DNA from 3 places in the Terrabacter sp. C0L_2 genome. Region 3 is predicted to be linked to each of the others. Evidence: riboswitches for the same ligand, from Rfam matches in the RefSeq annotation. Region 3 holds a riboswitch; each other region holds the start of a gene.
What was found. A riboswitch is a leader RNA that binds a small molecule or an ion and turns the genes downstream of it on or off. The one in region 3 is predicted to bind cyclic di-AMP.
Positions count from the first base shown of each region.

Region 1: another riboswitch for cyclic di-AMP. It lies ahead of U5C87_RS16105 (CHAP domain-containing protein); the one in region 3 lies ahead of U5C87_RS09615 (C40 family peptidase).
Region 2: another riboswitch for cyclic di-AMP. It lies ahead of U5C87_RS03795 (CHAP domain-containing protein); the one in region 3 lies ahead of U5C87_RS09615 (C40 family peptidase).

Region 1 is NZ_CP143557.1:3,503,774-3,507,038, reverse strand. It holds gene U5C87_RS16110 (helix-turn-helix domain-containing protein) at 1-244, opposite strand, end outside; gene U5C87_RS16105 (CHAP domain-containing protein) at 564-1,415, opposite strand; cyclic di-AMP (ydaO/yuaA leader) riboswitch at 1,418-1,604, opposite strand; gene U5C87_RS16100 (cytochrome c biogenesis CcdA family protein) at 1,819-2,565, opposite strand; gene U5C87_RS16095 (TlpA family protein disulfide reductase) at 2,562-3,179, opposite strand; gene U5C87_RS16090 (prolipoprotein diacylglyceryl transferase family protein) at 3,176-3,265, opposite strand, start outside.
Region 2 is NZ_CP143557.1:812,009-815,273, forward strand. It holds gene U5C87_RS03785 (hypothetical protein) at 1-223, shown strand, start outside; gene U5C87_RS03790 (sortase domain-containing protein) at 241-1,047, shown strand; cyclic di-AMP (ydaO/yuaA leader) riboswitch at 1,332-1,524, shown strand; gene U5C87_RS03795 (CHAP domain-containing protein) at 1,529-2,404, shown strand; gene U5C87_RS03800 (alkene reductase) at 2,670-3,265, shown strand, end outside.
Region 3 is NZ_CP143557.1:2,064,978-2,068,242, forward strand. It holds gene U5C87_RS09605 (MFS transporter) at 1-391, shown strand, start outside; gene U5C87_RS09610 (metal-dependent transcriptional regulator) at 421-1,116, shown strand; cyclic di-AMP (ydaO/yuaA leader) riboswitch at 1,369-1,533, shown strand; gene U5C87_RS09615 (C40 family peptidase) at 1,536-2,315, shown strand; gene U5C87_RS09620 (DsbA family oxidoreductase) at 2,400-3,083, shown strand; gene U5C87_RS09625 (carboxymuconolactone decarboxylase family protein) at 3,120-3,265, opposite strand, start outside.

The DNA.
Region 1 (3,265 bases), 1.4 Mb from region 3:
GCTCCAGGACGTAGACCTTGGTGGCCTCGTACTGGTCTGCGATCCACTGGTCGAGCACCGTGATCTCGATGCGCCACTGGCCGCGGCCGCCGATCTTGATCGCGGGCAGGTCCCCGGTGCGCACGAACGCGTACACCTGGGCCTCGGTGCTCGCGAGCAGGGTCGCGACGTCGCTCAGCGTGTAGAACCGCGGAGCGACCGGCGACGTGCGCTCGAGGGCTGACTCAGTCGTTCTCCGTCGCATGGCCGAGATGATGCCATGGCTGTTCACGGGTTCAGCTACAGGCGTGAGACATGTCCAGAGGGCCCTTCGAGATTCCTGACGGGGAGGCCCACCTGGGCGGTGGCATCGACGGACCTGAGATGCGGGGCGAAACGCAGGCAACATGCATCCCTGCCCATCCCCGTTGGAATGGCCCACCGGGCTGACCGGGCTGACCGGGCTGACCGGGCTGACCGGGCCTTGGGTGCAGCGAGCCGACGATGTCGGTCGAGCCGCAGCCCGCGTGCGGGCGCCCCCGCGTCGAGCGGGGGCGCCCGCAGGCCCGGTCGTGGCAGCGGTCCTACGGAGCGTAGATGTACTGCATGCCGCTGATGTCCGTGACGGTTCGGGTGTTGTAGTTGAACGGTCCGGCCAGCGCGTTCATCTCGATGATGGTGACCTGGTCTCCGTTCACCGCGGTGACCCAGCCGAGGTGACCGGCGCTCGACGAGCCGTGCACGCCCGGCTGCATCACGACGACCGACCGCGTCCGGGGCGTCCCGCTGACGGTGTATCCGGCGTCCGCGGCTCGCGTGCCCCAGACGAGGGCGTTGCCGGTCCAGCCACCGGGGTAGTAGCCCTCGGACTGGTACCACTTGTTGAGCACGCCCCACGTGCACTGCCCGGGTGATCCCCAGTTGTACGAGGAGCGACCGCCTGCGCTTGCGCGTGGGACGGAGACGCCCACGCTGGTGTCCGCGGACGCGGACCCGCTCAGCGCTCGTCGCGCCTGGTCGCGGGAGGCACGGGCCTGCGCTTCCCGTCTGGCGGCCGCCGCCCGGTGGGCCGCGTCGCGCTTCTGCTGCACGGCGACGTCGGTGATGACCGTCGCGGCCGGTGCGTTCACGGCCTTCGGCTTCGGGGTGAACCCGATCGAGGTGAGCGCCGGCCGGGCGGTCATGCCGGGCACTGCCGTCGCGCTGCCGGACGTCGTCGCGGAGGCGGGGCCGGTGACGGCGGGCGCGCTGGCGCTCGAGCTGCTCTCGGCCGAGGCCGACGGGGCCAGCGTGCTGATGAGCCCGCCGGTGGCGGCAAGGATCGCGGCCCCCTTCATGGCAGGCTGCGCGGACTCGCGGGCGAGGGTTCCAAGCTCGGTGAGCGGGTTGGGTTTGCCGGGGGGTCGGTGCCGGCCGGGACGTCGGGTGGTGTTCATCGGTGGCCTCTCTCGCGCCTGCGGGGTTAGCTGTCGGGTTCGGGTCGGAGGTGGTGACCCGGCCGGCGCGTGAGCGTCGGCTTCACCCCGAGGACGTCGCGGCTGCGTGTCCGGTGGTGGTTTCCCCGTTCCTGCCGTGCGTGGTGGGTGTGGACTCCTCGAGGTGGCAGGATTCGGCGCCTCGGTGAGTGCCCGGAGTGGGCTGGGTGCAGGGCGAGTACGACGGGTAGCTCGCCTGCTCAGGGATGTCCGTCGGGCCGTGGGCCCGGTCGGGTCGGTCATGTCATGGGTGGTGGAGGGTGTGGAGGGTGTGGAGGGTGTCGGTCGGTCCTTCTTTCGGTCGAGGTCTCGGTGCGCAGGTGGTGCGGCTGGGGGGAGTGGCGGGGACGGTTGGTCAGGGCGTTCAGATGACCGTCTGGAAGTTGTTGATGAGGCGTGACTGGAGCCACGTGATGACCGGTTCCCAGAGACCGCCGAGCATGAGGGTCCCGACGGTGAGCAGGACGATGGCGCCGGTCAGCCGGATGGGTTGCCGGTGTCGACGCAGCCACTCGCTGGCTCGGCTCGCTCGTTCGTACCCGGCTGCCATGGCCAGGAAGGGAAGGCCGAGGCCGAGGCAGTAGGCGAGGGCGAGGGCGACGCCGCGGGTGACCGTGCCGGACTGCGCGGACAGGGGAGCGGCCATGGCGAGGATCGCCGCGAGTGTCGGGCCCTGGCAGGGTCCCCACCCGATCCCGAAGGCGACGCCGAGCAGCGGCGCACCGCCCAGCCCGGTGGGTGGGCGCCACCGGGGCGTCAGCGACCAGGAGCGGCCGACCCCGAGAGAGACCAGGGCGGTGATGACGACGACCGCGCCGCTGACTCGCAGAAGGCCGGACTGGTGTTCCTGCAGCGTCAGGGACGCGGCCGCGACGATCCCGGCGCCGACGAGGAAGACGGTGCTGAAGCCGAGCACGAACAGCAGCGCCCCCAGGACCATCCGACCGCGGCGGCGGTCAGCGAGCGGCTGGTCGGACAGCCCGGTCACGTACCCGAGGAAGCCGGGAACGAGCGGCAGCACGCACGGGGACGCGAACGAGACGACGCCAGCGAGCGCGGCGACGCCGAGTGCCACCAGGACCGGGGCGGCCGTCAGGTCGGTGGGCGTCATCCGGCCCGCACGTCCTCGACGAGCCCGCCCAGCGTCGCGGCGGTCACCGGCCCGAGCACGCGGGCCGCGATCCGGTGCTGGCGGTCCAGGACCAACGTCGTCGGGGTGGCGGCGGCCTTGCCGTTGAGCGACAGCATCCGCTGCCCCCCGTCGTAGGCGAGCGACGGGTACGGGACGTGGTTCGCGCGGATGAACGCGAGAGCGGACTCGGGGCCCTCCTTGGTGTCCAGCCCGATGAACGCGACGTCCTGGTACCGGGCGGTCAGGGTCCGGTAGGCCTTCTCGAGCGCGGGGGTCTCGGTGATGCACGGCGGGCACCACGAGCCCCACACGTTGACGACGACGACCTGACCGGAGTGCTCCTGCAGCGACCAGGTGCGCCCGTCGACGGTCGGTCCGGCCAGGGCCAGGGCCGGGCCGCGGTCGGCGGCGTCGACCCGTTCGACGCTGCCGTCGCCGGAGACGTACCCCTTCCGGTCCCCGGAGCGGGCTTGCGCCGCGACGGAGCTCGCCCCCGACGTGCCGCACCCGGCCGTCGTGACGAGCACGGCCACGCCCGTGGCCACCCACGCCAGGCGGGCACCGGGGACGTGTCGCCGGCGGAGGCCGTTCACGATGGGTCTCCCGCCCGTGATGACGCGGACCCGGGCGCTGCCTGGTTGCTCTCGGCTGCGGGTTCAGCTTCGCCCTCGAGTGGGGT
Region 2 (3,265 bases), 1.3 Mb from region 3:
CGACCTCATGCCGTCGCTGCCCACCGAGGCGACCGACCCGGCCCTCTGTGGCGCTCTTCGCGTCGCGCCCGCCGGCGGCATGCACACCGGTGGTGGCCTCGCCGCCGACAACCTCAAGAGCGGCGGCCAGAACGAGGCCCTGATGCTCGTCGGTGGCGGCGCCCTGCTCGCCGCGGCCGGGTCCGGCGCCTTCGCCGCCCGTCGCGCACGCTCGCGCGCCTGAGCGACGGGACTCCTCCCGTGAGCGAGCGCACCCAGTCCCCGGACGGTGACCGCCCCACCCGCCCCGCCCGCCGAAGTGGCGTGAGTGGCGCGGGTGTCAGGGCAGCCGTCGCGGTCACGGCCGTCTTGGTCGTCGTCGGGGTCATCGCGCTCGTCCTCGGCCTCCGAGGGACGTCGGGGACCCCCGGCCCGCCGCAGCCTGCGGCGGCCGGGGTGCCCTCGGCCGGCACGTCCACCTCGAGCCCGCCGACCTCCCCGGGTCAGGGCGGGACACCGTCAGCCGGCCCATCTTCGAGCACCTCGGCAGGCACCAGGCCGAGCGCCGAGCCGGGCGCGAGCGACCCCAACGGCTTCGGGGACTTCCTCGAGGCGTCCGAGCCGACGTCGATCGAGATCCCGTCGATCGGGGTGCGCTCGTCGCACTTCGTGCCGCTCAGCATCCAGCGTGACGGCACGATCTCGGTGCCTGGCACGGCCCAGGAGGTCGGCCTCTACGACGCCGGCCCCACCCCGGGGCAGCTCGGCCCCGCGGTCCTCGCCGCGCACGTCGACACCCCGTCCGGGGTGCCGGGCATCTTCTACGAGCTCGGCAGGGTCCGCGCCGGCGACGTCGTCAAGGTGTCGCGCCGCGACGGCACGCACCTGCGCTTCACCGTCGACAAGGTCGCGGCCTACAGGAAGACGCAGTTCCCGACCGAGGCCGTCTATCGGGGCGACTTCACCAAGGCGGAGATCCGTCTCGTGACGTGCGGTGGGCCGACCGACAGCCGCAACGAGTACCGCGACAACGTCGTGGTCTTCGGCCACCTCACCGGCACGAGCTGAGGCCGCGCGGCGGCGACCACCCGAGGTATGCCGTCGGGCCAGCTCCCAGGGTCCGGCGGACTACCCGCCGCCTCATGTCGAGATACGACGATCCGCTGTGATCCACGTCTCAGCCAACGCAAGGTAAAGCGCGGGTATAGGCACGCACTCCGGACATTCAGGGGCGTTCCCCGCGCGTCGTCGTTACCGTGGCGTGACATTTGCCAGTTGACTCGTTTACTCTTCCCAAGTCCGGCCACCAGGTCGGGCTCTCGTGAGGTGGACCGCCTAGTCCTGTCACCGCCTGACGAGAGAGATCAAACCTTGTGACAGGAGCGGAGGAACCACACGTTTCTCCGGGCGTCCGGCGCAACGACTCCGGACGTCCTTGGGGTTAAGCCTTGGCCCCCGCGCGACGAAGTCACGTCTCTCGGGTCCGAGGCCGGGCACCTTTCCGCCCGAACCCGACAGCTAACTTCGTAGGCGCGGAGAGGCATCAAGCGTGAACTCAGAGAACATCCGCGGTCGCCACCGTGCACCTGGCCGCCACAATCCCCTCAACGAACTCAAGCTCCTCGCCCGTGAGTCGGCTCAGCCGGCCATGAAGGCCGGTGCCGTCGTCGCCGCCACGGGTGGCCTCGTCGCCACCTTCGCCAACCCGGCGAGCGCCGACACCCTGTCGCCCAACTCGGGCAACGTCGCTGCTGCAGGCTCCGAGGCCGCGGCCCCGGCTGCTGTCGGCCCCGCGACCGCCGCGGCTCCCGCCGTGTCGACCGCCCTGTCGAAGATCGGCTACGCCCCCGCGGTGCAGCAGTCCGTCGCCCAGCGCGTCGCCAAGCCGAAGCCGCAGGTCATCGAGGACGTCCAGGTCAAGACCGAGCGCGCCGCCGCCAAGAAGGCGGCCGCCGAGCGCAAGCTCGCCGCACAGCGCGCCTCGCGGGACCTGACCCGCCGCACGCTGACCGGCACCACCTCGTCGGTCAAGTCGACGGTCAACGGCAACGTGCCGAGCGCCTCGTCCGGCATGCGTTCCTCGCACAACTGGGCCACCGCGGGCCAGTGCACCTGGGGCGCTCTCGCCCAGTGGTACAAGTCCGAGGGCTACTACCCCGGCGGCTGGACCGGCAACGCGATGGTCTGGGACACCGGCGCAGCCTCCGCGGGCTACACCGTGAGCGGCACGCCCCGCACGCGCTCGATCCTCGTCATGGAGCCCGGCGTCCACGGCTCCTCGAGCGTCGGCCACGTCGCCTGGGTCACCGGCGTCAGCGGCAACCAGGTCACCATCATCGAGATGAACGCCCTCGCCGGCGCGTACAACTACAACACGCGCACGCTGACCGACGGTCCCGGCATGAAGTACATCTACGCGCCGTGACGGTCCGTCGATGACCGCGGAGTTCCACGCGAACTGAGCGCACGCGAAGGGGAGGATGCTGCGGCATCCTCCCCTTCGTCATGTCCCCACCGACCTGCCGCCACGAACGCCGCAGGCGGGTGGGATCGCCCACACGCCCAACCCTGGACACGCGGGAATGATCGCCGCCCTGCACGCCTTGTCGACTAGGTAGTTGAAGGCTCCATCGATCACGGTGGTGCCGCCAACCGTCATCGACAGCCCCCTACACGTGAGGAGCAGGCCTGTGTCCACGGCCTTCGAGAGCATCCGCATCGGCCGCTGGGACCTCCCCCAGCGCTTCGTCATGGCACCGCTGACGCGCAACCGCGCGGGCGAGGGCCAGGCGCCGACAGAGCTCAACGCCGAGTACTACGGCCAGCGCGCCAGCGCCGGCCTCATCATCACCGAGGGCACCCAGCCGAGCGCCGTCGGCCAGGGCTACCTCGACACCCCCGGCATGCACTCCGACGAGCAGGTCGCCGGCTGGCGCCTCGTCGCCGACGCCGTGCACCAGGGCGGCGGCCACGTCGTCGTCCAGCTCATGCACGCCGGCCGCGTCGCCCATCCCGACAACAAGGGTGGCCTCGAGAGCGTCGCCCCGAGCGCCATCGCCGCGCCGGGCGAGATCGTGACCCCGAAGGGTCAGCAGGCGTATGCCGTCCCGCGCGCCCTCGAGACCGACGAGATCCCCGCGCTCGTGGCCGAGTTCGTCCACGCTGCGCGTCAGGCCGTCGCGGCCGGGCTCGACGGCGTCGAGGTCCACGCCGCCAACGGCTACCTGCCGCACCAGTTCCTCGCCCCGAGCAGCAACCAGCGCACCGACGCCTACGGCGGCTCGCC
Region 3 (3,265 bases):
GGTGGCCGCCGCGGTCCCGAGCATGCTCGTGCTCGGTCTCGGCATGGCGCTCATGCCCCTTGCGACGAGCCTCGTCGCCGTGACGGCCGCGGCGACCGTGCTGGGGGTCGGCAACGGGCTCGGCGCGGGCCTCATCATGACGCTCGGGGCCGACGCGTCGCCGGCCGACGGGCGCGCGCAGTTCCTCGGCGGGTGGCGCCTCTGCGCCGACCTGGGAAGGGCAGCGGGGCCGCTGGCGTTGTCAGGGCTGAGCGCCATCATGTCCCTCGGCGCCTCCGCCGTCGTGCTCGGCGTGGGCGCCGTCGTCGGGGCGGGGTGGCTGCGCATCTGGGTGCCTCGGCACGACCCGACCCGGGTCGGCGACCGCGGCGCTGCGACGAGCGGTCCCTGAGCGCTCTCCGACTCTGAGAAGGTATGACCGTGACGGACCTGATCGACACCACCGAGATGTACCTGCGCACCATCTTCGAGCTCGAGGAGGAGGGCATCGTCCCCCTGCGCGCGCGCATCGCCGAGCGTCTCGGCCACTCCGGTCCCACGGTGTCGCAGACGGTGGCCCGCATGGAGCGCGACGGGCTCGTCGCGGTCTCGGGCGACCGGCACCTCGAGCTGTCCGACCACGGCCGGCTGCTCGCCACCCGCGTCATGCGCAAGCACCGGCTCGCCGAGCGCCTGCTCGTCGACGTCATCGGCCTCGAGTGGGAGTATGCCCACGACGAGGCGTGCCGCTGGGAGCACGTCATGTCCGAGAAGGTCGAGCGCAAGATCCTCGGCCTCATCGGCGAGGGTCTCGAGTCGCCCTACGGCAACCCGATCCCGGGGCTCGACGAGCTCGGTGTGCGCCAGGACGAGGACTTCCTCACCGGCCTCAGCACCCTGACCGCGGCGGTCAAGGACGCCCCGGCCGTCGTCACGATCCGCCGCATCGGCGAGCCCGTGCAGGTCGACCCCGAGGCGCTCGCGCTGCTGACGAGCGCCGGCGTCGTGCCCGGGGCCCGCGTCGAGGTCGTGCGGGACGGGGGCCGCGTCGTGGCCGTCCGTGAGGGCAGCGAGCCCTCGACGGGCGTGTCGCTGCCCGACGACGTCGCCGTCCACGTCTTCTGCCAGGCCGCCTGACGCCGGTCGGTCCTGGCCGTTCCCCGCTGTGGCGGGGGTCGGTCTGTGGGGGTTTGCCCCCTGCTGCCGGACCCTTTTGTCAGTCCTTGCCACAGCGCGCCACGAGCCCCTCGAGAGCCTCGGAAAAATTCTGTGACGAGTGGGAACTCGGAGGTGACAAGGCTGGGGGTCTTGGGTACGGTTGGCCCCACTTGCTCTCCCCGTCGAGTGAGTGCCGTGGGTCGAACCGCCTAGTCCTGCCATCGACCCGAGGCTCAGCACGAACCGCATGGCAGGAGCGGGGGAACCACTTTCTCCGGACGTCGAGAGACGCCCTCGGGGTGAAGCCCTCCGTGGACCGAACCTGGTCCGAGCGAAGGCCGGGCAGTACCTCAAGCCCGAACCCGACAGCTCACCTCGTAGGCGTCGAGAGGTCAACCGTGGCTCAGAACGTTCCCGGGCGCCACCGCGCCCCCGGTCGATTCAACGCGATCGCAGAGCTCAAGACGATCGCCAAGGAGTCTGCTCAGCCCGCCGTGAAGGGTGCCGCGATCGTGGCCGCCTCGGGTGGCCTCGTCGCCTCGTTCGCCGGCACGGCGAACGCAGCCGACGGTTCGAGCAGCGCCGTCGCCGCCCCCGCAGCCGTCGGCCCCGCCGTCGGCACGCTCAAGGCCGGCAACGCCCTCTCCGCCATCGGCTTCGCCAAGCCCGCGCTCAAGCAGGCCAACGTCAAGCCGGTCGTCATCGAAGACATCCAGGTCAAGACGGCTCGCGCTGAGAAGAAGGCCGCTGCCAAGGCTGCCGCCGAGCGCCAGGCCGCGACCGAGCGCGCCTCGCGGTCGGCCACGCGTGTCGCCCTCAACGCCCCCGCACCCGCACCGGCGCCGACCGCCAGCGGCATCGTCGGCATCGCGCAGTCCTTCTTCGGCGTCCCGTACGTCTACGGCGGCTCGTCGCCGTCGGGCTTCGACTGCTCCGGCTTCACCTCCTACGTCTACCGCCAGGCCGGGATCTCGATCCCGCGCACGGCGTCGGCGCAGCAGGCCGCCGCGACGCGCGTCAGCAACCCGAGCCCCGGAGACCTCGTCTTCTTCGGCTCGCCGGCCTACCACGTGGGCATCTACGTCAGCCCCGGTCGCATGATCGACGCCCAGCGCACCGGCACCGTGATCGGCAACCACTCGATCTGGACGACCCCGTCGGGCTACGGCCGCTTCTGAGCCGCCCCCTCCGCTTGTTCGCTGCGCCCCCACCGGTCACCGGTGGGGGTGCAGCGCTTTTCGGACCCGTGGTTGACTGAGCTGATGACCGACCAGCCTGCCGCCGAGTCCACGACCCTCATCGAGCTCGACCTCTGGAGTGACCTGGTCTGCCCCTACTCGTGGGTGGCCAAGCGGCGTGTCGAGGCCGCCGTCGCCGCCTTCGAGCGCCCGCACGACGTCACGGTGCGGCTGCGGTCGTTCGAGCTCGACCCCGACGTGCCCGTGGGTGGGGCGGTACCCGTCAGCGAGCACCTCTCGGTGCGGCACGGGGGCGACGCGGGTGCCGGCCGGCTCATGAACGCCAAGGCGAGCGAGGTCGCCGAGGCCGACGACCTCCTCTTCGACTGGGACCGCGCCGTGCGCGCCAACACCTTCGACGCCCACCGGCTCTGCGCCCTCGCCGGCGAGATGGGCGGTCCGGCCCTGCGGTCCGCGGCCGTCGAGCGCTTCCACTCCGCCCACTTCGGTGAGGGGCTGGCCATCGACGACCACGAGGTGCTCCAGCGGCTCTCCGCCGAGTGCGGCCTCGACGAGCGGCGCGTGTCCTCCGTGCTCGCGTCCGACGAGTACGCCGAGCAGGTGCGCGCCGACGAGCAGCAGGCCCGCTCGATGGGCGTCACGTCGACGCCCTTCGTCGTCGCCAACGGGTATGCCGCCGTGTCGGGTGCGCGTCCCGTCGAGGACTACCTCGCCCTCCTTCGCGGCGTGGCCACGCAGACCGTCTGAGGCGCACCCACCGGGCGGGACGGCATACGCCCTCGGTCAGGACGCCTCGTCGGCGGCCGGGCGGCCGAACGACACGGCGGCGTCGACCCCGGCCGGTGCCTCGTCGCGCAGCTGCCGGTCGGGCAGTGCTCCGAGCGCGTCGTTGACCGTCGAGAAGGCACGACGCAGCGCGACGAACGCGG